DNA from 3 places in the Vibrio sp. Vb0937 genome. Region 3 is predicted to be linked to each of the others. Evidence: predicted binding sites of a transcription regulator. Region 3 holds the regulator's gene; each other region holds the start of a gene.
What was found. Region 3 encodes PurR, which represses purine synthesis genes. Its sites were predicted from a motif close to TNANGNAAACGTTTNCNTNA; they were not measured.
Positions count from the first base shown of each region.

Region 1 (4,419 bases), on a different contig from region 3:
TGAATCATCGATAAGACACCTTGCGTTTATATCCTAACGTCAAATAACAACGCCGTTCTCTACATAGGTGTTACCAGTCAGCTGCCCCAAAGAATATGGCAACATAAAAATGGAGTAGTGGAAGGATTTACTAAGAAATACAACGTTCATAAGCTCGTTTACTTTGAGTTATTCGACGATATGGCTAATGCTATCAACCGAGAAAAGCAGCTCAAGCAGTGGAAGCGTGAGTGGAAGTTAGCCTTGGTAAGAGAAACGAACCCTAACTTTCTCGATCTATCTACTGAGTATCAGTAAAAGTCATTCCTATCTTTAAACGCATTTAAGCTAACCACATCCGCTTTTTGTGTCGGTGCCGCTTCCCCTTCTAGCGCTGCTTTGAACTTTACGACCTGTTTTTGCAACTCGTTCATCAATACCACATTGGTGTGATGAGGGTTTTTACACGTGCTGATGACTCTATCAATGTGGCTTTGTTGAGCCCACAATCTTTCTTTCATATCTTCTGATGCGCTTTCGATCATCTCTTTCGCCATCTCATGACGAAATTGCTCAAAAGCTTCTGGGTCTCGCTCTGCCATTCGAACCATTTCATCGAATGGAGGAAGCGTTTGGGGTGGGATATGACGTAGAGTAGACATCGATGCTCTCCAAATCCTTATGGAAATTGCCTTTAGTTACTAAAAGCCTATACCACTAGAAAGAGGAGAGAGGATGAATTCTTCAGCCGTCTCACTTATAAGAGAAGCTTTCAAGCTGGAGATTGAATAAGTGCGGCATGTCGATGTTTGGTTGTGGTGGTTACTGCAGTTGTTGGATGCGGTAAACGCAGCGTCTTTGGCCGCTAATGATGTGTTCGGTACGCTCTACTTTGGTGTCATGTCCAAGTAAAGACTGAAAGACACTCAATTCTGATTGGCACAAGCTTGGGCAGCGAGTTGCGGCTTTACAAATCGGACAGTGATTTTCGATTAAAATAAATCCGTTCTCATCTTGCTCGAGTTCAGCCATATAGCCTTCTTGCTCTCTTAATGTGACGAGTGTTTCTAGTTTGCTTTGCAGAGAGTCGCATTGCTCAAGGTGCTGACGATAACTTTGTAACGTGAGTTTTTCCCTCTCTGATGTGACTTTTTCCAGTCCATCTTTGCCAAAGATATGTTCGACAGCTTCTATAAACTGAATGGTCAACTCACCGTGACGGTCAGCAAATTGCTCATGACCTTTTTGAGTGAGAGACCAATGACGAGCAGGGCGACCAACTTTCACTTTTACGTCATGGATAGAAAGAATGCCATCATCTTCTAAACTTTGTAGGTGCTGACGAGCCCCCATGGTTGTCATACCTAGCTCAGAAGAGAGTTGTTTTGCAGTGACGGAGCCATCACGCTTAACGATTTGCAATATCCTATCTACGGTCTTCATATACCCACCATTTATACGTCAGTACATATTATGCGCGATAGGGTTAGTAAAGAAAAGTGTTGACTTAATTTGAGTGTGGATTTGTAGGGGCTATGTTCATATGAGCTAATATATGTCGTCATTCTGAACAGCGAGGAACGAGGTGATTCAGAATCTATCTTTTGGTTGAGTAGTGGTTAAGGTGACCAGGCAAGAATAGGAGCTTGTTACTACTAGATTCTTAGTCTCGCTGGGGCTCGCTAGAATGACGAGTTCTTTTGATTTAGAGCTTGCTATGGTAACCGTCACTCTGAACGGCGAGGGACGAGGTTATTCAGAATCTATCTTTTGGTTGAGCAGTGGCTAAGGTGAGCGGGAAAGAATCGGAGTTTGCTGTTACCAGATTCTTAGTCTCGCTGGAGTTCGCTAGAATGACGAGTTTTTTTGATTTAGAGCTTATTAAAGTCTCCGTCATTCTGAACAACGAGGAATGAGGTGATTCAGAATCTATCTTTTGGTTGAGTAGTGGTTAAGGTGACCAGGCAAGAATAGGAGCTTGTTACTACTAGATTCTTAGTCTCGCTGGAGCTTGCTAGAATGACGAGTTCTTTTGATTTAGAGCTTATTAAAGTCACCGTCATTCTGAACATCGAGGAACGAGAGTGATTCAGAATCTATTGCCCGTTGTGCGGAAAGAAAGGCTCAAGCTCAGACTGAGCGAGAGCCTCGAGAAATGCTTAAAGAATAATATCGCGTACTTCTGGATCTTTACGATCTAGGTAGTGAGTCGACTTAATGCGGCGAATAGTTCGGCATCGACCGCGCACGAGCAGCGTTTCTGTGGTTGCAATATTGCCTTGACGAGAGATACCTTCCAGCAAGTCACCTTTAGTGATGCCTGTAGCTGAAAATACCACATTGTCGCTACGAGCCATGTCTTCCATTTTGAGGACAACATTCGCTTTTACGCCCATTTCATCGCAGCGTTTTAGTTCATCTGCACCGTAAATGCGGTTTTCTTCAGTATCGCCTTTTACTTCGTGACGAGGAAGCAGGCGACCGTGCATATCACCGTCTAGCGCTCGAATTACCGCTGCTGATACTACCCCTTCTGGCGCGCCACCAATACAGTACATCATGTCCACTTCACTGTCTGGCATACAAGTCAGAATAGAGGCAGCCACGTCACCATCAGGCACCGCAAAGACACGTACGCCCATTGCTTGCATTTCTGCAATAACGTTATCGTGGCGAGGTTTCGCAAGGGTAATAACGACTAGGGTATCAAGTGGCTTGTTCAGGGCTTTTGCTACGTTCTCTAGGTTTTCTTTTAACGGCTTTTCTAAGTCAATTACGCCTTTTGCACCAGGGCCAACAACCAGTTTTTCCATGTACATATCTGGCGCTTTAAGAAAGCTGCCTTTCTCACCTGCGGCAAGTACGGCTAGTGCGTTCGATTGTCCCATTGCCGTCATACGCGTTCCTTCAATCGGGTCGACTGCAATATCTACTTCATCACCACCAATACCCACTTGCTCACCAATGTACAGCATTGGCGCATCATCGATTTCACCTTCACCAATGACAATTTCACCACTGATATCTGTTTTGTTCAGTAGCGTGCGCATAACTTCAACAGCTGCGCCATCGGCTGCGTTTTTATCGCCACGGCCAAGCCATTTGTAACCAGCCAGAGCTGCACCTTCAGTCACACGGGAAAATGCCATTGCTAAATCGCGTTTCATGATGTCTCCAAGTAAGCAAGAGGGAAGAAGAATTTGCGCGGCGATTCTATCACAAGGTCGAGTAAACGTTTGCCTTTTTGCGAGGCTTTTACTTTATCTAACTTGAATTTGATCAATACTTAGGGCGATTTTCAGAGTAGCGGGACGCAAAATCCTTGCTCAAAAATGCTTCGGCGACAAGAAAAGTCAGCGTTTAGTGAGATTGCGCTGATTTTTTGACCGAATGATGCAAAATATCGAATATAGTGAGTGTTTCTCATCGCGACGCTGAGTAGAATGAACCTTATATAGGTTAGGTGTGCATCAATCTCGCACATCGTCCCAACGGAATAACATAGGTAGGCCAAGATGTCTTTTGAAGTACTAGAACAACTAGAATCTAAAATTCAAACTGCAGTTGACACAATCACTCTTCTTCAGATGGAAGTCGAAGAGCTGAAAGAAGATAAAGCTAAACTTGCGGAAGAAGCTAACGAGCTTCGCTCTCAACGTGAAGAGCTAGAGCAAAAAGCACAACAAGCACAGCAAGAGCACGCACAATGGCAAGAGCGCATTCGTGCACTACTTGGCAAAATGGACGAAGTGGAATAATTCAGCTTCTTCATTCCAAATTAAAAACACCCGCGCTAAGCGGGTGTTTGTGTTTTAGGGAAGTAGAAAATGTTAAGACAAGGCGCTGATAGCTAAGAGAAGACCCTATAACTTAGACACCTAAGACTCGCTATGCTTCTTCATCCAACTCTAAATCAATATTCAATGGTTCAGGCGACAGGATAATTCCGGTGCTATCAGCATAAATATAATCTTCAGGTAAGAAGCTGACGCCGCCAAAGTTGACTGGTACATCCAATTCGCCAATACCCTGGCTGGTCGCTCCAACAGGAATAGAGGCGAGGGCTTGAATGCCTAAGTTCATATCTTCAAGTTCATCTACTTCACGAACACAGCCGTAAACGACAATGCCTTCCCACTCGTTTTCTTCCGCAATGGTTGCGATTTCTGCATCGATAAGGGCTTTACGTAGGGAACCGCCACCGTCAATTAACAAAACGCGACCAAGTCCATCTTGCTCTAATGTCTCGCGGATCAACGAATTATCTTCAAAACACTTGATGGTGGTGATTTGCCCGGCAAATGAAGCGCGACCGCCAAAGTTACTGAACATTGGTTCAACCACATCTACCTGATCGAGGTAGATATCACAGAGTGCTGAGGTATTGTATTCCATAGCGTACCTTTCTAAACAGAAATTGGTTGTCTTTGAGTATATCTA
Region 1 covers NZ_JAWOTK010000010.1:7-4,425, reverse strand. The annotation lists gene R7P67_RS14190 (GIY-YIG nuclease family protein) at 4-297, shown strand; gene R7P67_RS14185 (DUF3135 domain-containing protein) at 291-641, opposite strand; gene R7P67_RS14180 (helix-turn-helix transcriptional regulator) at 802-1,422, opposite strand; gene glpX (class II fructose-bisphosphatase) at 2,139-3,146, opposite strand; gene zapB (cell division protein ZapB) at 3,495-3,737, shown strand; gene rraA (ribonuclease E activity regulator RraA) at 3,868-4,374, opposite strand.
Region 1: a site for PurR is predicted at 3,204-3,223, ahead of glpX (class II fructose-bisphosphatase). Genes of this name have one in related genera too.

Region 2 (9,525 bases), on a different contig from region 3:
AACTAGGTAGCGCTAACAACTCATATAAAAACAGCCCGCAATGTGTGGGCTGTTTTTTTAGCTCTTGAGAGCGAAAAATAGAATGACTCTTCGTCGCTTACTCTTCGTCACCAAGCAATACTGAATCTAGTGCGATTAGCATCATGTCGTTGAATGTCGTTTGACGCTCGTCAGATGTAGTCTGTTCGCCAGTCTTGATATGATCAGAAACCGTACAGATTGTCAGAGCTTTTGCACCGTATTCTGCCGCAACACCGTAAATACCAGCCGCTTCCATTTCAACACCAACAATGCCGTACTTGTCCATTACATCGAACATTTCTGGATCTGGCGTGTAGAAAAGCTCTGCTGAGAATAGGTTACCAACTTTAACGTCAATACCGCGAGCTTTTGCAGCGTCTTCTGCCGCACGAACCATGTTGTAGTCTGCGATTGCCGCGAAGTCATGACCTTTAAAGCGGATACGGTTCACTTTAGAGTCAGTACATGCACCCATGCCGATCACAACATCACGCACTTTGATGTCTTCATTCACTGCGCCACAGCTGCCAACACGGATGATTTTCTTCACGCCGAAGTCTTTGATTAGTTCAGTCGCGTAAATCGAGCATGATGGGATACCCATACCGTGGCCCATTACCGAGATCTTACGGCCTTTGTATGTGCCTGTGTAACCAAACATATTACGAACGTCACACACTTGAACGACATCTTCAAGGAAAGTCTCTGCGATGTATTTTGCACGTAGTGGATCACCAGGCATCAGTACGACGTCTGCAAATGCACCCATTTCAGCATTGATATGTGGAGTTGCCATTTTCTTTTCCTTAACCTTTCTCTAGCGCTCCGCGCTTAAGGCGATATAAGCCAGAGTATTCTCATTTCCGACAAGCAGCATTTACATACTGCAAACATAAAACTAGGAGCAATCAAGCTCCTAGTTTTCAAAAACCTAACTAATTATAGGAAGTTCTTACCGTAATCCATTGGAGAAGTACCGAAGTAACTTGCCAATGTTTGACCGATATCTGCGAATGTTTCGCGGCGGCCAAGAGAACCAGCTGGTACTTTTTGACCATAAACCAATACTGGGATGTGCTCACGAGTATGGTCAGTGCCTGGCCATGTTGGGTCACAGCCGTGGTCTGCCGTTAGGATAAGCACATCGTCTTCTTCCATAATCTCTAGCACTTCGTTGATACGACCATCGAAGTACTCAAGTGCCGCTGCGTAACCCGCTACGTCACGACGGTGACCGTAAGCTGAGTCGAAGTCTACAAAGTTAGTGAATACGATCGTGTTGTCGCCCGCTTCTTTGATTTGCTCTAGCGTTGCTTCGAACAATGCAGGGATACCTGTCGCTTTCACTTTCTTAGTGATGCCGCAGTTTGCGTAGATATCAGCAATCTTACCAATAGAAACCACGTTGCCTTGCTTCTCATCAACGAGCTTCTGAAGAACCGTTGCTGATGGTGGCTCTACAGAAAGATCACGACGGTTACCTGTACGCTCAAATTGACCTTTACCAGCACCAACGAATGGGCGCGCGATAACACGACCAATGTTGTAATCTTCTAGCTCTTCACGTGCGATTTGGCAAAGCTCTAGTAGACGGTCTAGACCGAAAGTCTCTTCGTGACATGCGATTTGGAATACAGAGTCAGCAGACGTGTAGAAGATTGGTTTGCCAGTCTTCATGTGCTCTTCACCAAGATCGTCAAGAACTTGAGTACCAGACGCGTGACAGTTACCTAGGAAACCGTCAAGACCTGCACGCTCAAGAATGCGGTCAGTCAATTCTTTCGGGAAGCTGTTTGCTTTGTCAGTGAAGTAACCCCAGTCAAACAGAACAGGAACACCTGCGATTTCCCAGTGACCAGACGGCGTGTCTTTACCTGAAGAAAGCTCTGCTGCATGACCGTATGCACCAATGATTTCAGCGTCTGCGTCTAGTCCAGGTGCGAAGCGACCTGTCGATTCTTTATGCGCCATTGCCAAACCAAGTTTCGATAGATTTGGAAGGCGAAGTGCACCTTGGCGATTGTCGTTATCTGCTAAGCCTTTTTCACATTGGTCAGCGATGTGACCTAGTGTGTCTGAACCTACATCACCAAATTCTTTAGCATCGGCAGTTGCACCGATACCGAATGAGTCTAGTACTAAAATAAATGCTCTTTTCATTGCTCGTTCCTTAGGCCCACTCGGCTTTTTATTATGGTTGAGTAGGCCTTGTGTAATTACTTGTTCTATTAGATATCTTCTGCACGAATTTGGCGGTAAACCTCTGGAGTTGGTGTGTATTCACCACCTACTTTGATTGCACTGCGCAGTGCTTTTGCCGCTTCTTCCCATTGCTCTTCAGTGCGAGCGTGGATGACCGCAAGAGGTTTATCACTGTCTGCGACCTCACCTAGGCGGATGAACTCGTCGAAACCAACTGCGTAGTCGATTTCATCAGTAGCAACTCGACGACCACCACCCATAGCAACCACAGCCATGCCGATAGCACGTGTATCCATTGCAGAGACAATGCCCGTTTCTGTTGCGTAAACTGGCTTGATGATTTCTGCTTTTTCTAAGTAGTTGTCGTAGTTTTCTACGAAGTCTGCTGGGCCGCCTAAGCCGGCAACCATCTTGCCGAAGCACTCAGCCGCTTTGCCGTTATCCAGCACTTCCATCAGTTTTGCGCGTGCGTCTTCTGTGTTCTCAGCAAGCTTGCCAAGTACTAACATTTCAGCACATGAAGCCATGGTCACTTCAAGTAGACGAGGGTTACGGTATTCACCCGTTAAGAAACGAACCGCTTCACGAACTTCCACTGCGTTACCCGCTGAAGACGCCAATACTTGGTTCATGTCCGTAAGAATTGCCGTAGTCTTAGTGCCAGCACCGTTTGCTACCGCAACGATTGATTTTGCTAGCTCTTCAGACGCTTCGTAAGTTGGCATAAATGCACCTGAACCCACTTTTACGTCCATCACTAGCGATTCCAGACCCGCCGCCAGTTTCTTAGAAAGGATCGACGCCGTAATCAGGGAGATATTGTCTACCGTTGCGGTAATATCACGAGTCGCGTAAACACGCTTATCCGCAGGAGCAAGGTCACCAGTTTGACCGATGATCGCCACACCAGCGTCTTTGGTTACTTGACCAAAAACATCGTTGCTCGGCGTAATGTTGTAACCAGGGATAGATTCAAGTTTATCCAGCGTACCGCCTGTATGACCAAGACCGCGGCCAGAGATCATAGGTACGAAACCGCCACACGCTGCCACCATTGGGCCAAGCATTAAAGAAGTTACGTCACCCACACCACCGGTTGAGTGTTTGTCGACAATTGGACCACCGAAGTTCATGTGGCTCCAGTCGATAACCATGCCCGAATCACGCATTGCACACGTTAAGGCGATGCGCTCATCCATGGTCATTTCATTAAAGAAAATCGTCATAGCAAACGCCGCAATCTGACCTTCAGATACCGTGTTGTTCGCTACGCCTTGAATAAAGAAGTTGATTTCGTCGGCGGTTAGGACTTCGCCGTCACGTTTTTTACGAATGATTTCTTGTGGTAAATACATTAGTGCCTCCCAAGCTCTTTTGAGCCATGGTTGTAGTAGGATAGAAGAGGTTTGGTAGCACCCGTTTAGGTGCTACCGTTCAGACGCATTATTGGAATTAGTACGCTGTTGGATCAGCGACGTCGTCCGATACTTCTAATGTATTTAGTAGGTTGGTTAGCAGGCTAGACGCACCAAAACGGTAGTGACGAGCATCAACCCAGTTGTCACCTAGGATTTCGTCAGCCATTGCTAGGTATGCTGCTGCGTCTTCAGCAGTGCGCACACCACCTGCTGGTTTGAAACCAACAGTTTCTGCAACACCCATGTCGCGAATAACTTCAAGCATCATGCGAGCGTATTCTGGTGTTGCGTTTACTGGCACTTTACCAGTTGAAGTTTTAATGAAGTCAGCACCTGCTTCAATACAGATTTGAGATGCTTTCTTGATTAGTGCTTCTTCTTTTAGTTCACCTGTTTCGATGATCACTTTAAGAAGAATGTCACCACAAGCTTCTTTACATTGCTTAACTAGTTCGAAGCCTACTTTCTCATCACCCGCCATTAGCGCGCGGTAAGGAAAAACTACGTCAACTTCGTCTGCACCGTAAGCAACCGCCGCTTTTGTTTCAGCAACTGCGATTTCAATGTCGTCGTTACCATGTGGGAAGTTCGTTACTGTTGCAATACGAACCTCTGGCGTACCTTGCTCACGAAGTGTCTTCTTAGCAATAGGAATAAAGCGAGGGTAAATACAAATTGCAGCTGTGTTGCCTACTGCTGTTTTCGCGTCATGACATAGTGAGATCACTTTTGCATCAGTGTCATCATCATTCAACGTAGTTAGGTCCATAAGTTTAAGTGCACGTAGCGCTGCTGCTTTTAAATCGCTCATTTCTATCTCCGATCAATATTCAAAAAATTCACTACTCAGCCTTACATCACGTCTTTAACTATAATCAACAAGTCGAGACAATGTGAGTAAATGGCTAAACAGTCTATTAATGAACGGACTTGGTTCCCTGAAGACTCGGCATATACAGCGAAAATTTATCATATGCCAATTGCTATCCTTGTCACCGCACAGTACCAGTTTGGCCTATGGCACAACAATCTATGATTGCGGTGTCTTTAATATCACATCACAAAGCAAAACGCCTATTAGATCTGATATTGCAGGGCAATTCATTTGCCCATCGATTATGTAATATTCATTACGTGATTAAGAATCAAGCTTAACCACTATCCTGTGATTAATACATTATAGAGTTTCACCGCAAAACTGTAGCACCAAATGGAGCGCAAACGGTTTGTATCTCAAAATTTCCTAGCCCCTATTCCATTGACTGCGTAATACCTCGACTAAGGCAAACACCCGATGAAATTTTGGAGCCCGAAAAACGAAAAATGCCCCGCAGCAATCTCTTGCTACAGGGCATGATGTAAAACGGCGTCTATATATTAAGAACCGATTCTAATTATAGTGCTGCAAGGCTTAAGCAGAAGCCTGCAATTGTCGCTGCCATAAGGTTAGACAACGTACCTGCAAGAACTGCTTTAACACCCATGCGAGCGATGTCACTACGACGGTTTGGTGCAAGGCTACCTAGACCACCAAGTAGAATCGCAATAGAAGAAAGGTTCGCGAAACCACATAGTGCGAATGAGATGATAGCTGTTGTCTTCTCAGACATTACTTCACCAGTTGCCGCGATTACTTGAGCGTTTTCACCTAGGTATGGTGTGAAGTTCAAGTAAGCAACGAATTCGTTCACTACGATTTTCTGACCAATGAATGAACCAGCTGTTACAGCTTCTGCCCATGGAACACCGATTAGGAATGCTAGTGGAGAGAACGCGTAACCTAGAATTAGCTCTAGTGTTAGTTCTGGCATGCCGAACCAACCACCGATGCCACCTAGCATACCGTTGATTAGCGCGATTAGACCAACGAATGCGATTAGCATTGCACCTACGTTAAGCGCAAGTTGTAGACCAGAAGCCGCACCGCCCGCAGCTGCGTCGATTACGTTAACTGGTTTGTCGTCACCGCCGTCCATCGCTTCTTCGATACTTTCGTGAGGCTGGTCAGTCTCAGGGTGAAGGATTTTAGCGAACAGTAGACCACCTGGTGCTGCCATGAATGATGCCGCAACTAGGTACTCTAGTGGAACACCCATAGATGCGTAACCAGCTAGTACACCACCAGCAACAGAAGCTAGACCACCACACATTACCGCGAATAGCTCTGATTGAGTCATTTTTGGAACGAATGGACGAACAACTAGAGGTGCCTCAGTTTGACCTACGAAGATGTTAGCTGCAGCTGACATTGATTCCGCACGCGAAGTGCCTAGCGCTTTTTGTAGTGCGCCACCAAGAATCTTGATAACCCATTGCATAACGCCAATGTAGTAAAGAACTGAAATCAGTGCAGAGAAGAAGATCAGTGTAGGAAGAACACGGAATGCGAAGATGAAACCGCCGCCGCCGAATACTTCGAACATCTTGTCAGAAACAAGACCACCGAACAGGAATGATGAACCATCGTTACCGTAGTTGATAACGTTAGAAACACCTGAAGAGAAACCGTTTAGTAGATCACGGCCCCAAGGTACATACAGAACAAATGCACCTAATGCGAATTGGATAGCGAATGCGCCACCCACAGTTCTAAAGTTGATAGCTTTTCGGTTGTTAGAAAATGCCACTGCAATCGCAAGAAGCACTACCATACCGATTAGGCTCATAAACAGGCTCATAGTTTATGACTTCCTTATAAGTTATTTATTGGCGTGTTACAAAATGGAGCTATAAAGCGGGGGCAATTATACTCATGCAGAATCAATTAAAGTAATGCCAGCCTCACACTTTCCTATAAGATTCATGATTGATTCAACCAGCTTTGTGAGTTAATTCACAATAAGCAGGAAAACGTTTTCGATTTCAAACCACATCTTTAGATTTTATTCACATATCGAGAAAGCAAAATTGCTATTTTTCCACAGTTGAGAGGCAATCGATTGCTTTCGGCCGTTATGCAACTCTACGAGCTCATTAAAGACGTGAATGAGTTTGGCTGGGTGATTTGACTCCCCTTGATATCCAAGTATAGGCATATCTGGTGCGTCTGTTTCGATTACTAGGTTTTCGAGTGGTAATTTTTGAATTGCGTCGCGTGTTTTCTTGGCTCTTGGGTAGGTAATCGTTCCTCCTACACCGATAAAAAAACCTAATTTGACCCACTCCATGGCTTGCTGATAACTCCCAGAAAAAGCGTGTAGCACACCACCTCTAGGAAGATTCGCCGCTTTCACCATTTGAATGAGGCGATTGTGCGCTTTTCGGCTATGTAAAATAACTGGGAGTTCGAAGCGTCTAGCCAGCTCAAATTGAACTTCAAGTATCTTTTCTTGCAACTGTGGATCAACATCAATGGCAAAATCTAAACCACACTCTCCTATTGCCACGCACTGTGGCCCTTTTTGATTTAGATAGCCTTCTAGCTCTGTAAGGTGCTGCTCAACGTTATCTTCAAGAAAATACGGATGAAAGCCGAGCGCATAATACAAATTGGCATGTTGCTCTGCCAAAGTTTGAATACGAGCCCAGTTTTGCGGACCGACGGAAGGAATCAAAATTCTTGCGACGCCTTGCGTTTGAGCAAGCTCAAGTTGATGCGCAAAGTCATCTTGAAACACATCAAAATCAAAGTGGCAGTGCGTATCAAAGAGCTTCATCTTGACGCTTTTTATCTGTATCTGCGGGCAGAAAATCAGAGGATGGTTGGGCTTCACTCTTCTCTTCAGTTTGATGGGCAGGGTCTTTTCGATATGGGACACAACTGCGTTTCTGATCGGGAGTTAACCCCATATCTTTACACCAGTTGTCGTAACGCTTTAGCCCACGTTTAAACCAATTCATATCTTATCCTTATATAAAAACGCCCTTGGCTAAGTTTATAGCCAAGGGCGTTTTAAAATCTAGTTTGCGTTAAGGCTTACCCTAACCGCGCAAATTAGTGCTCGCGCGTCGCACGGAAATCAACGTCAGGGAAACGCTCTTTCGCTAAGTTTAAGTTAACCATTGTTGGAGCGATATACGTTAGGTTATCACCACCATCCAATGCTAAGTTCGCTTGATTCTTGCGTTGGAACTCATCCAGTTTCTTCGCATCACCACACTCAACCCAACGCGCAGTTGCAACGTTAATGCCTTCATAAATCGCTTCAACGTTATACTCAGACTTCAAACGAGCCACAACAACATCAAACTGAAGTACACCAACGGCACCAACGATCAGATCGTTGTTCTGTAGAGGACGGAATACCTGTACCGCACCTTCTTCTGATAGCTGAACCAAACCTTTGAGAAGCTGCTTCTGCTTTAGTGGATCTTTCAGGCGAATACGACGGAATAGTTCCGGAGCGAAGTTCGGAATACCAGAGAACTTCAGTGATTCACCTTGAGTAAAGGTATCACCAATCTGAATAGTGCCGTGGTTATGTAGACCAATGATGTCACCGGCGTAAGCGTGTTCTGCACGTGCACGGTCACCAGCCATAAAGGTTACTGCATCAGAGATACTCACTTGCTTGCCAAGACGAACGTGGTTCATCTTCATACCTTGCGTGTAAGTGCCAGATACAATACGCATGAATGCGATACGGTCGCGGTGTTTTGGGTCCATGTTCGCTTGGATCTTAAATACGAAACCAGAGAACTTCTCTTCAGTCGCTTCAACTTCACGTTCAACCGCTTGACGAGTTTTCGGCGCTGGAGCCCATTCAGTTAGACCGTCTAGCATATGATCCACACCAAAGTTACCTAATGCAGTACCGAAGTAAACTGGCGTCAGATCACCTGTTAGGAACATTTCCAAATCAAACTCAGGGCAAGCACCCATAACAAGCTCAAGCTCTTCTCGAACACTTTCCGCAAGGCCTGCACCAACTTTTTCATCAAGCTCTGGGTTATCGAGACCTTTGATGATTCGAACTTCTTGAATCTCATGACCGTGACCTGATTCGTATAAAATCGTTTCATCACGGTGAATGTGGTACACACCTTTAAATTCTTTACCACAGCCGATTGGCCATGTAATTGGCGCACACATCATGCCCAACTCGTTTTCTACCTCGTCCAATACTTCCATTGGATCACGAACGTCACGGTCAAGTTTGTTCATGAAGGTTACGATTGGCGTGTCACGCAGACGCGTTACTTCCATCAGCTTACGTGTACGATCCTCGACACCTTTCGCCGCATCGATAACCATCAAACACGAGTCTACTGCCGTTAACGTACGGTATGTATCTTCCGAGAAGTCTTCGTGTCCAGGCGTATCAAGTAGGTTTACCAGACAGTCATTGTAAGGGAACTGCATTACAGAAGTGGTTACCGAGATACCACGTTCTTTTTCCATTTCCATCCAGTCTGATTTTGCGTGCTGTGCGTTACCACGACCTTTAACCGTACCTGCTTTTTGGATCGCGTTTCCGAATAAAAGGACTTTTTCAGTAATGGTGGTTTTACCCGCATCCGGGTGAGAAATAATAGCGAACGTTCTGCGCTTAGACACTTCGCCTAAAAAAAGGGGATTTGACATTAGTTAATCTTCTAAATTACTTTCATGCTCACAAAATAGGCAAGCATATCTACTATTCGATATTGTGCGGTATTCTCGCTTATTATCGCTGTGCTAGCAAACTGGAAAGACATGAACTGAATTTACTCGGCTCACCAGCCTTTACCTGCAACTAACAAGGGAAAGCCAGCTCCACACAAAGAGATGTAAAAATTCAAAAAATTATTATTACATATTCAAAAGCCTCGAATCCGGATACGCATTTAAAGCATAAGTGTTGATGAGGTAATTAGTAACGGCCTAAAACTAACTCAAAAATAAGTAACTCATGATAATGGCGTCTTCCTTACCATTTCCCGATTTAGCTGGGTAATAGTTGTA
Region 2 covers NZ_JAWOTK010000004.1:129,676-139,200, reverse strand. The annotation lists gene R7P67_RS08940 (YtjB family periplasmic protein) at 1-2, shown strand, start outside; gene deoD (purine-nucleoside phosphorylase) at 98-817, opposite strand; gene R7P67_RS08930 (phosphopentomutase) at 961-2,181, opposite strand; gene deoA (thymidine phosphorylase) at 2,250-3,578, opposite strand; gene deoC (deoxyribose-phosphate aldolase) at 3,676-4,452, opposite strand; gene R7P67_RS08915 (hypothetical protein) at 4,543-4,677, shown strand; gene R7P67_RS08910 (NupC/NupG family nucleoside CNT transporter) at 5,036-6,319, opposite strand; gene R7P67_RS08905 (TatD family hydrolase) at 6,524-7,297, opposite strand; gene R7P67_RS08900 (DUF5363 family protein) at 7,284-7,481, opposite strand; gene prfC (peptide chain release factor 3) at 7,576-9,165, opposite strand; gene rimI (ribosomal protein S18-alanine N-acetyltransferase) at 9,451-9,525, opposite strand, start outside.
Region 2: a site for PurR is predicted at 6,484-6,503, ahead of R7P67_RS08910 (NupC/NupG family nucleoside CNT transporter). Genes of this name have one in related genera too.

Region 3 (9,525 bases):
CAAGCTTACTACGAGTTACAACATCATCTTCTACGACTAATACGTGATAGCTCATTTACACCACTTTTCTGTCTTCTTATTATCCAAGACGTATTCTATTCATAACTAGTAACATTTCTAGTCATAGATACATTAAAACGCAAGATTTAGCGTTTTTATTGATTCAAAACAAGCTTACCCATTGCTATTAATAAACGGTCATTTTTGACCATAAAACATAACAATTATAGTTACTGCTATTCATTTTAATTGATTACACTTAGGGGATATCCCTAATTGACTTTGTGATGCATGACTTGAAGCATCATTCAGGAGCCCAAAATGCAAGAAGTGAAAGCTTTTAATGAAAAACGCGCTGAAATTTACTGGTGGTTTTCGAGCTTGTTCGCAAAAGAACTAACAGAGAAAGAATTGGAAGCCTATCACAGTGTTGAAATTCGCAGTTTTCTCGCAGGTTTAGGTGAAAATGAGTCGCTAAAACCAGCCGTTGATAGCCTAGTTGATGCATTGAATCGGTTACAAGATCGTGAAGATGCACAACTAGAGCTTGCAGCTGACTTTTGTGAACTGTTTTTGAAGACAGAAAAATACGGCGCTCTTCCTTACGCATCCATGTACATTGGTGAATCAGGTTTACTGAATGACAAGCCAGCTGAGGAAATGGAAAAGTTGATGGCTGAATTTGGCGTTCAAGTAGACGAAAACCTAAAGGAACCTGCGGATCACTTAGCCGTTGAGCTCGACTTTCTCGGGAACATGATTATCCGCTCAAACGAGCTTGAACAAGAAAAACACATGGAAGAAGCCTTCGTTAAACAAAACGACTTTATCCAGCAACAATTGATGTCTTGGTTACCTCAGTTTTCAGACAAATGTAAAAAATTCGACGAATTTGGATTTTACTCGAGTGTCGCGAAACTATTAGTTGCATTTTGTAAACTAGACAGCGCCTACCTTCTTGGTGAATAATTGCCGCCTATTTTTAGGGAGCCTGCCTATCGGGCTTCCTGTATGCCTGAAAGTGACCAATTGTAAGTAACTTGGGTATAATATTCGTTTGCCTTAACTTAGCGCAAAGACGCTTGGTTATTTAGCAGTCAAAATGTGACTTCAAATACACAAATCTCTTGCTGAAAACATTGCTAGTCAGTCCACATAGGGCTAAAATGTGAGCGCAAACGATTAAATATGATTTATATGTAAACCGCTGAAATATAGCGGTTTTTGTGTTTTCTTAACAGGTTGATGGCAATTTCTCATCAGATAGAAAAAAGATAAAATTCATCGACCGATGCTGCTACGTACCCTTTTGTCGCACTTGGATCAACCGCTGCCGAGACACTTAGCGCCAATTTTATATTGCTAGGTGTGAAACCATTAGAGCATCAGGTACATCCAATACGACATATTTCAGTAGCTCGATACAGGACACCATTTATGGCCACGATAAAAGACGTTGCTCGCTTAGCCGGCGTTTCCACTACGACAGTTTCGCACGTTATCAATAAAACGCGTTTCGTTGCAGAAGCAACGCAAGAAAAAGTAATGAAAGCCGTTGACGAGCTGAATTACGCGCCAAGTGCCGTTGCACGCAGCCTAAAATGCAACTCAACTCGTACGATTGGCATGTTAGTAACTCAATCAACTAACCTATTTTTCTCAGAAGTGATTGATGGCGTTGAGAGCTACTGTTACCGCCAAGGCTATACTCTGATTTTATGTAACACAGGCGGGATTTACGAAAAACAACGCGATTACATTCGTATGCTGGCTGAAAAGCGCGTTGATGGCATCCTAGTGATGTGTTCTGACTTAACCGAAGAACTAAAAGAGATGCTTGACCGTCATGCGGACATTCCTAAAGTGGTCATGGATTGGGGCCCAGAGAGCTCGCAAGCAGACAAAATCATGGATAACTCAGAAGAAGGTGGCTACATTGCGACCAAACATCTGATTGACAATGGTCATACGGATATCGCTTGTCTAAGCGGTCATTTTGAAAAGCTTGCTTGCCAAGAGCGCATTGCAGGTTTCCGTCGCGCAATGAGCGAAGCGAACCTAGCTGTAAATGAAGACTGGATCCTTGAAGGTAACTTTGAATGTGATACGGCCGTATTAGTTGCAGATAAAATTACCGCAATGGACAAGCGCCCGACGGCGGTATTCTGTTTTAACGACACAATGGCTCTAGGCCTAATGAGCCGCTTGCAACAAAACGGGATCAAAATTCCTGAAGATATTTCAGTGATCGGCTACGACAACATAGAGCTTGCGGAATACTTCTCTCCACCGCTAACGACTATCCACCAACCTAAACGTCGTGTTGGTAAAAATGCATTCGAAATTCTACTTGAGCGTATCAAAGATAAAGAACACGAAAAACGAATTTTCGAAATGCAACCTGAGCTTGTAATTCGAAATACTGTGAAAAAAATGAACTAAATTTCACTGTATTTAACCGTGTTAAATAAGCGCTCTACAGGGGCGCTTATTTTTTTGGAAAAATTAAGCATTCTCTAATACTTCACACCACTCTAATAACAATTGACTAACGTTAACTCCCTGTTTTATATAAATGTAATATATATTAAGAACTCCTTTTCAAAGGCCAATTTGCACCTTTCCATATGCAAAATAGAGCATTCAATCTATCATTTTTATTGAACCGAAATCACACTTTTAACGCTAAACCGTGATGTTAATTCAATATAAGAAGTATGCTCATTGTGTCACGCACAGGGCAAACCATTCGAAAGAGTGGGACGCAAAGCCTCCGGCCTGAACCATATTACGATATGGAAGGTAGCGGGGTTACCGATGGCAAGTGTGTAAGCAATGACTTTACTCTGTAATGACATTGTTTTTACGCATGTTTGCTACTCTCTCGGACCTGACTTTTGGTGGCGTAATATTAATTACACCGAGATAACAAAACATGGATAAACCGATACTCAAAGACTCTATGAAGCTATTTGAGGCACTTGGTAATATCAAGTCGCGCTCAATGTTTGGTGGCTTCGGACTATTCGCTGATGAAACAATGTTTGCACTAGTGGTAAACAATCAGCTTCATATCAGAGCAGACCAAAAAACTTCATCTGACTTCGAGAAACAAGGGCTAAAGCCTTACGTTTATAAAAAACGTGGCTTTCCAGTCGTTACAAAGTACTACGCTATTTCCAGCGATTTATGGGAATCAAGCGAACGCTTAATCGAAGTAGCGAATCAATCATTGAAAAAGGCAAAGCTTGAGAAAGAACAGCAAGCAAGTACAAAGCCTAACCGTTTGAAAGATTTGCCTAACTTACGACTGGCTACCGAGCGCATGCTAAAAAAAGCCGGCATCGAATCCGTAGAGAAGCTTGAAGAGGAAGGTGCGCTTAACGCCTATAAAGCGATAAGAGATACGCACTCTGCAACCGTCAACATTGAGTTGCTATGGGCACTAGAAGGTGCTATCAACGGCACTCATTGGAGTGTGGTACCTCAAGCTCGCCGAGATGAGTTGATGAACGGCCTCCAATAAAAGTCGGCCTAAAAACTATCTTGTAAAACCGCAGTCTAATCTGCGGTTTTTTTGTGAAATTTTTTCGGTTTTCCTACTGTCTTATTACATATATCCCAAATTGGAATCAAAATTATGAATAAGAAACTGATATTAGGTCTCATCCTACTAGCGGCTATCGTCTTTTTAGGTATTAACTTTGGCCAGTATTTAACCTTAGAGAATGCAAAAGCCCAACAAGAAGCACTAACTACATACATCGATCAGAATTTTGTATTCTCGGCTGCGATTTACTTTTTTACCTACATTGCAATTACCGCTTTTTCTATCCCAGGAGCGGCAGTAGTCACCTTACTTGGTGCAGCCTTATTTGGTTTTTGGACAAGCTTGCTACTGGTTTCTTTCGCTAGCACTATGGGGGCAACACTGGCCTTCTTGAGCAGCCGATACTTATTGCGTGACTGGGTACAAAACAAATTCGGAAATAAACTCAACGCAATTAATCAAGGTGTCGAAAAAGACGGAGCTTTTTATCTATTTTCCTTGCGTCTAATCCCTGTATTCCCTTTCTTTCTAATCAACTTACTGATGGGCTTAACACCGATGTCTGTAGGTCGATTTTATCTCACTAGCCAAATAGGTATGCTGCCAGGCACAGCCGTATATCTGAATGCAGGTACTCAATTAGCAACAATTGAAAGCCTATCGGGCATTGTTTCACCCGCAGTATTAGCGTCTTTTGCGCTATTGGGACTATTTCCAATCATCACTAAATGGGTTATGAATAAAGTAAGGCCGACACCAAGTCAGCAAAACTCGTAATTGGTGAAGTGGGTATTTTGATGAAAATATTTATCGCTAAAAACCCAGCAGAAGCACACATTGTATGTGAGCTGCTTAAAGTGGAACAAATTTACTGTGAAGTTCGCGGAGAAGGTATTTTCGGCTTAAAAGGAGAACTGCCGTTTGGTGATGATACCGATCCTTATGTGTGGCTTTTTGACACGGCACAAAAGATGAAAGCTGAAGAAATAGTAAAAGCATATCGAAAACAATCCGATAGGCATGAGTATCAAGATTGGCAATGCCCAAAATGTCATGAAATAAACGAAGGGCAATTTGGTGCATGTTGGCAATGTGGATATCAACTAGGAGAGCTATAGCGGCTCTCCTATTCAGTGGATGCACTCAGTTTTAAGCACATACAGCTTGCTGTTTAATAAACTCGATGGAGTGTTGATTGAAGTCTTCTGGACGCTCTACATTGCATACATGACCACAATTCGGGATTTCTCGTAGAATGCTGAGCTTATGTGCTGCAACCATTTCTTTGACAGGTTTAATAAACATGTAATCCCTGTCGCCCATTAAGTAAAGAGTCGGAATGGGTAACTCTCGATCTTTAAAATATTTCATTAACGGATTTACATCAGCGGCAAGAATAAACCAACGTTTAAATTCTTTTTGGCAAAGCTTCTTGGCTTCGCGAATAAAAAGGTGGCGAGATTCTCGTTGGCTTCTTTGAGGCATAACAATATAAGCGAACAGTTTGTAGAGCCACATGTACGGCAGGATATGCTTACAAAAATTACCTAATTTCACCAATATCTGAGAACGAGTGTTAAGCCTTGTGACAGCACCGCCGAGCACCATCGAACGTACGCGCTCCGATGACAATTCAGCAAGGTTTCGAACAATAATTGTACCAAGCGACATACCGACAAAATGAGCGGATTGGATCTTTAAATGGTCCAACACTTTCAAAATATCTTGGGTAACTTCCGTAAAGGTATAACGGCTAGCAATGAGCTCTTTAAGTAACTGATTTGACTTTCCATGACCTCTTAAATCGATCAGCAATAAGTTAAAGTGTTGCTTGTAAGCTTTAATTTGCTTGAACCAAATAGAAGAGCTACCACCAGCACCGTGCACAAATACAACCCACTCATGACTAGTAGGGTGCAAATAAGTTTTATGAAAAAGTAGCGGCTGGGTCATATTCAGTATCAAAAAGATCGTGCTATTAAGTAAAAAGCCATCCTACCACACTCCCCTTACTCAAGATAATAAAGGCACCTCATTCGGTGCCTTTCGTTACAATTTTAAGTCAAACTAACGCTGAGTGGTAAAGCTGCAAATAAGATTCTGCGGCCTTTTGCCAACAAAAGTCTTGTTGCATCGCGTGCAACTGTACTTTATTCACTTCAGGCTCGTTTTGAGCGTAGAGCAACAGTGCCCTTAGCATCGTTAACAACAATGCCTGCGGTGTCGGTTCGAAAAAAACAAACCCCGTTGCTTCAGATGGGTTTACATCATAATCGCTAACGCTGTCCTTTAAGCCACCAACACCGCGTACTATCGGTAATGTCCCATAAGCCATACTATAGATTTGGTTTAAGCCACATGGTTCAAACTCAGAAGGCATCAAGAAGAAGTCAGAACCAGCTTCAACGATATGCGCAAGTTCATTGTCATACGCTTCTACAAAGGCAAATTTGCTAGAAAACTGCGCGGCAACCTCTCGTAACTGAGCGGCAAGAACAGGGTCTCCGGTCCCAACGACAACTAGCTGAACATCGTGCTTCAAAAAATCGGCCAAAGCAGGCAACAAGTAATGAACGCCTTTCTGCTGGGTCAACCGACAAACCATACCGAACATAGCTACATTTTTTTCGGGCAAATTTAGTCGTTGTTGTAATGCTTTTTTACAAGCTTTCTTCCCTTGCGACATACTTTGCTGGTCGGCGCAGTAATTAACCGGCAAGTAGGTATCAGTTTCCGGATTCCAAGCGCTGTAATCACAACCATTCAAGATGCCGACTAAGTCCTGCGCACGTTGCTGAAACTCCCAAGCCATGCCGTGACTGCCAAGCTCTGTTTTTAGTTCCTCTGCGTACGTAGGGCTAACCGCGTTTATCTTATCTGCATTCATTACACCAGCTTTAAGCATCGTAATATGCGTTGCACTCACCGCAGCATCGGGAACGTTTCTACAATGAAACTCTGGCAAACACTGCACGTCTTCATAACTAAATACGCCTTTAAAGACCGCATTGTGAATTGAAATGACGCTTTTAGTATGAGCAAAAAACGGATCATTGCCATACCTGTGCTTGAGCAAAAATGGAACAAGACCTGTGTGCCAATCGTTCGCGTGTATGATATTAGGTTGAAAGGCGAGCTTGGGTAACATATCGAGACATGCTGCACTAAAAAACGCAAAGCGCTCGCCGTTATCAGTATACGCTTGGTTGTTCTCCGCATACATTGATGGTCGATTGAAATACGGCGGACAATCAATCAGGTAAACAGGATTTTGACCTAACATGAGCCGCAAAACTCGATACTCCGTATGCGGCCATGATGTTAATTCTGTTTCTAATACAACTTCTGCGTCTGCGAGTTTATCAATACTGCTGTACGCAGGGATGGTAATTCTTACGTCTTGCTGTAGGTTTTGAAGGGCTTCCGGTAGTGCCTTGGCAACATCTGCCAAGCCACCACTTTTAATGAGGCCTTCAACCTCAGAAGCTACAAACAGAATAGATAAGTTGTTAGTAGCCAACTCGAGCTCCTTTCGGAATAACAACAATGCCCTCCTCAGACACGTGGAAGTGTTTTTTATCTTCTTGAAGATTCACACCAATCTGAGTACCAGGAGCAATATCGGCATCCTTGTCGACAATCACACGACGTAAAACACAGCCTTCGCCAATTTTTACGTCACCAAGAAGTATACATTCGCTGATATCGCAAGCAGAAGCAATATTACTGCGAAAACCAAGCACCGACTTTTCGATTCTTGAGCCTCTAACATAGCTGCCATTACACACTAAACTATCGATTATCTGCACACGACCATTATCAGAGTCGGTAAATGTCGCAGGTGGCAATGGTGGGTAGTAGGTGTGCAATGGCCATTTACGGTTGTACAGCGAAAATGGAGCATCTTTTTCTAGCAGATCCATATGCGCTTGCCAGTACGCATCAATAGTTCCGACATCACGCCAGTACACCTCTTCTTTTTCGCCACTGATTTTGTTGGTACTGAAGTCATACACGAACACATCACCTCTAGGGAACATCTTTGGAATGATGTCCTTTCCAAAATCATGTGATGAAGCTTCATTATCCGCATCTTCGACCAACTCTGAGAACAGTACCTGAGCTTCAAAAACATAGTTACCCATTGAAACTAAAGCGTAATCAGGGTCACCAGGAATCGACTTCGGATTTGCTGGTTTTTCTTCAAAGCCAATCATACGACCTTCACTATCCACTTCGATAACCCCAAATTGCGACGCCTCTTTTAGTGGCATGCGCAATGCAGATACCGTCAGAGAAGCCTGCTTTTCTGAGTGAAAGTTCAGCATTTGTTTGATATCCATCTTATAGATATGGTCAGAGCCAAAAATACAAACTTGCTCTGGTTCCTCTAATTCCATAAAACGCAGGTTTTGATAGATCGCGTCCGCCGTCCCTTCGTACCAACGTTTACCAGTACGCATTTGAGCGGGAATAGGATCGATAAAGCGGTCTGTAATGCCGTTGATGTTCCACCCCTTTTTTAAGTGATGGAATAAAGATTGAGATTTAAATTGGGTTAGGACGTAAATGCGCATCAGATCCGCATTAACAAAATTGTTTAGAGCAAAATCGATCAATCGATAACTACCACCAAACGGTACCGAAGGTTTACTGCGAGATTCCGTTAAAGGTCTCAAACGAGAGCCTTCACCGCCAGCAAGAATCATTCCCAAAACACCAGCCATTTGTTGTTCTCCATATCGTTATAGCTTGGATTTGGTACTCGCTTGAATGAGTCATACTCGGGGAGTCAAGCGAATACATTTAGCAACCGTCTCTGAGTTTCTGTGAACTCTTACAACACGGATAAAAAAGCTACGGCACTTCCAGTATGCAACGTCCACTCTTTCCTTATTTTTTGACGCAAACAATGCACACAGTTGCACTAATTTTTGTAATAAATTATCTAAGCGGGTTCTAAATTACAATTTTTAATACGCCATTCTGTGTACCATACAGCTCTTGCGTACTCAAGACGATATCTAGATCACACATGGAAAAGCAAACGATTACATTGTGAAAACAATTTACGAACGGATTCACTACACCGCCGATTTTTTAGCCCAATGTATAACAAATATGTGAATGCAAAATGAAAGTTACAACGAATATTTTTTACATAAAAAATACATCAGCGACTACGAAATATTGATGCTGGGATCTTCTCGCGTCAGCAAAACTCAGTCAAAGCAGCAAAGATCTATACGAACAACACAGTGGCCTTTACGCAAAAACAAAACGCAAAAAAGGCAGCGATATCGCTGCCTTTTTACATTACTTAGATCGTACGTTTTTATGCTTTCGCTTTTTTACGCTTATCAGTGACTTCCCACTTACCGTCAACAAAGAGCGCTGTCCAACCAGATGGTTTGCCATTCTCTTCCGAACGAACGTAGTTCTCTTTTGTTTTGCGACTAAAGCGTACGACTGCAGGACGACCATCAGGATCTTCTTGCGGCGCAGTTGCTAGGTATTTGAACTTCTCAGGTAAACGCTCTTCAAAACGTGCCAGTTCAGCAACCAAAGGAGCACGTGTCTCGCGCGATTTAGGGAAGTTGCTTGCCGCCATAAATAGACCTGAAGCACCATCACGAAGTACGAAATACGCATCTGAGTTTTCACATGGCAACTCGGGGAAATGAACAGGATCTTCTTTCGGGGGCGCGACTTCGCCATTCTTCAAGATCTTTCGAGTGTTCTTGCACGTTTCGCTCGTACAATCCATGTATTTACCAAAGCGACCGTTCTTAAGCACCATATCAGAGCCACATTTGTCACATTCAACAACTGGACCATCGTAGCCTTTTACTTTGAACTCGCCGTATTCAACAAGGTAGCCTTCACAGTTCGGGTTATTACCACAAACATGCATCTTACGCTTGTCATCAATCAGGTATGCGTCCATCGCTGTTTCACAGATCGGACAACGCTTT
Region 3 covers NZ_JAWOTK010000003.1:89,435-98,959, reverse strand. The annotation lists gene torR (two-component system response regulator TorR) at 1-55, opposite strand, end outside; gene torD (molecular chaperone TorD) at 322-969, shown strand; gene purR (HTH-type transcriptional repressor PurR) at 1,438-2,442, shown strand; cyclic di-GMP riboswitch class I at 2,730-2,819, shown strand; gene R7P67_RS07305 (TfoX/Sxy family DNA transformation protein) at 2,936-3,526, shown strand; gene R7P67_RS07300 (TVP38/TMEM64 family protein) at 3,641-4,327, shown strand; gene R7P67_RS07295 (DUF2007 domain-containing protein) at 4,348-4,668, shown strand; gene R7P67_RS07290 (alpha/beta fold hydrolase) at 4,700-5,503, opposite strand; gene glgA (glycogen synthase GlgA) at 5,613-7,070, opposite strand; gene glgC (glucose-1-phosphate adenylyltransferase) at 7,060-8,277, opposite strand; gene topA (type I DNA topoisomerase) at 8,886-9,525, opposite strand, start outside.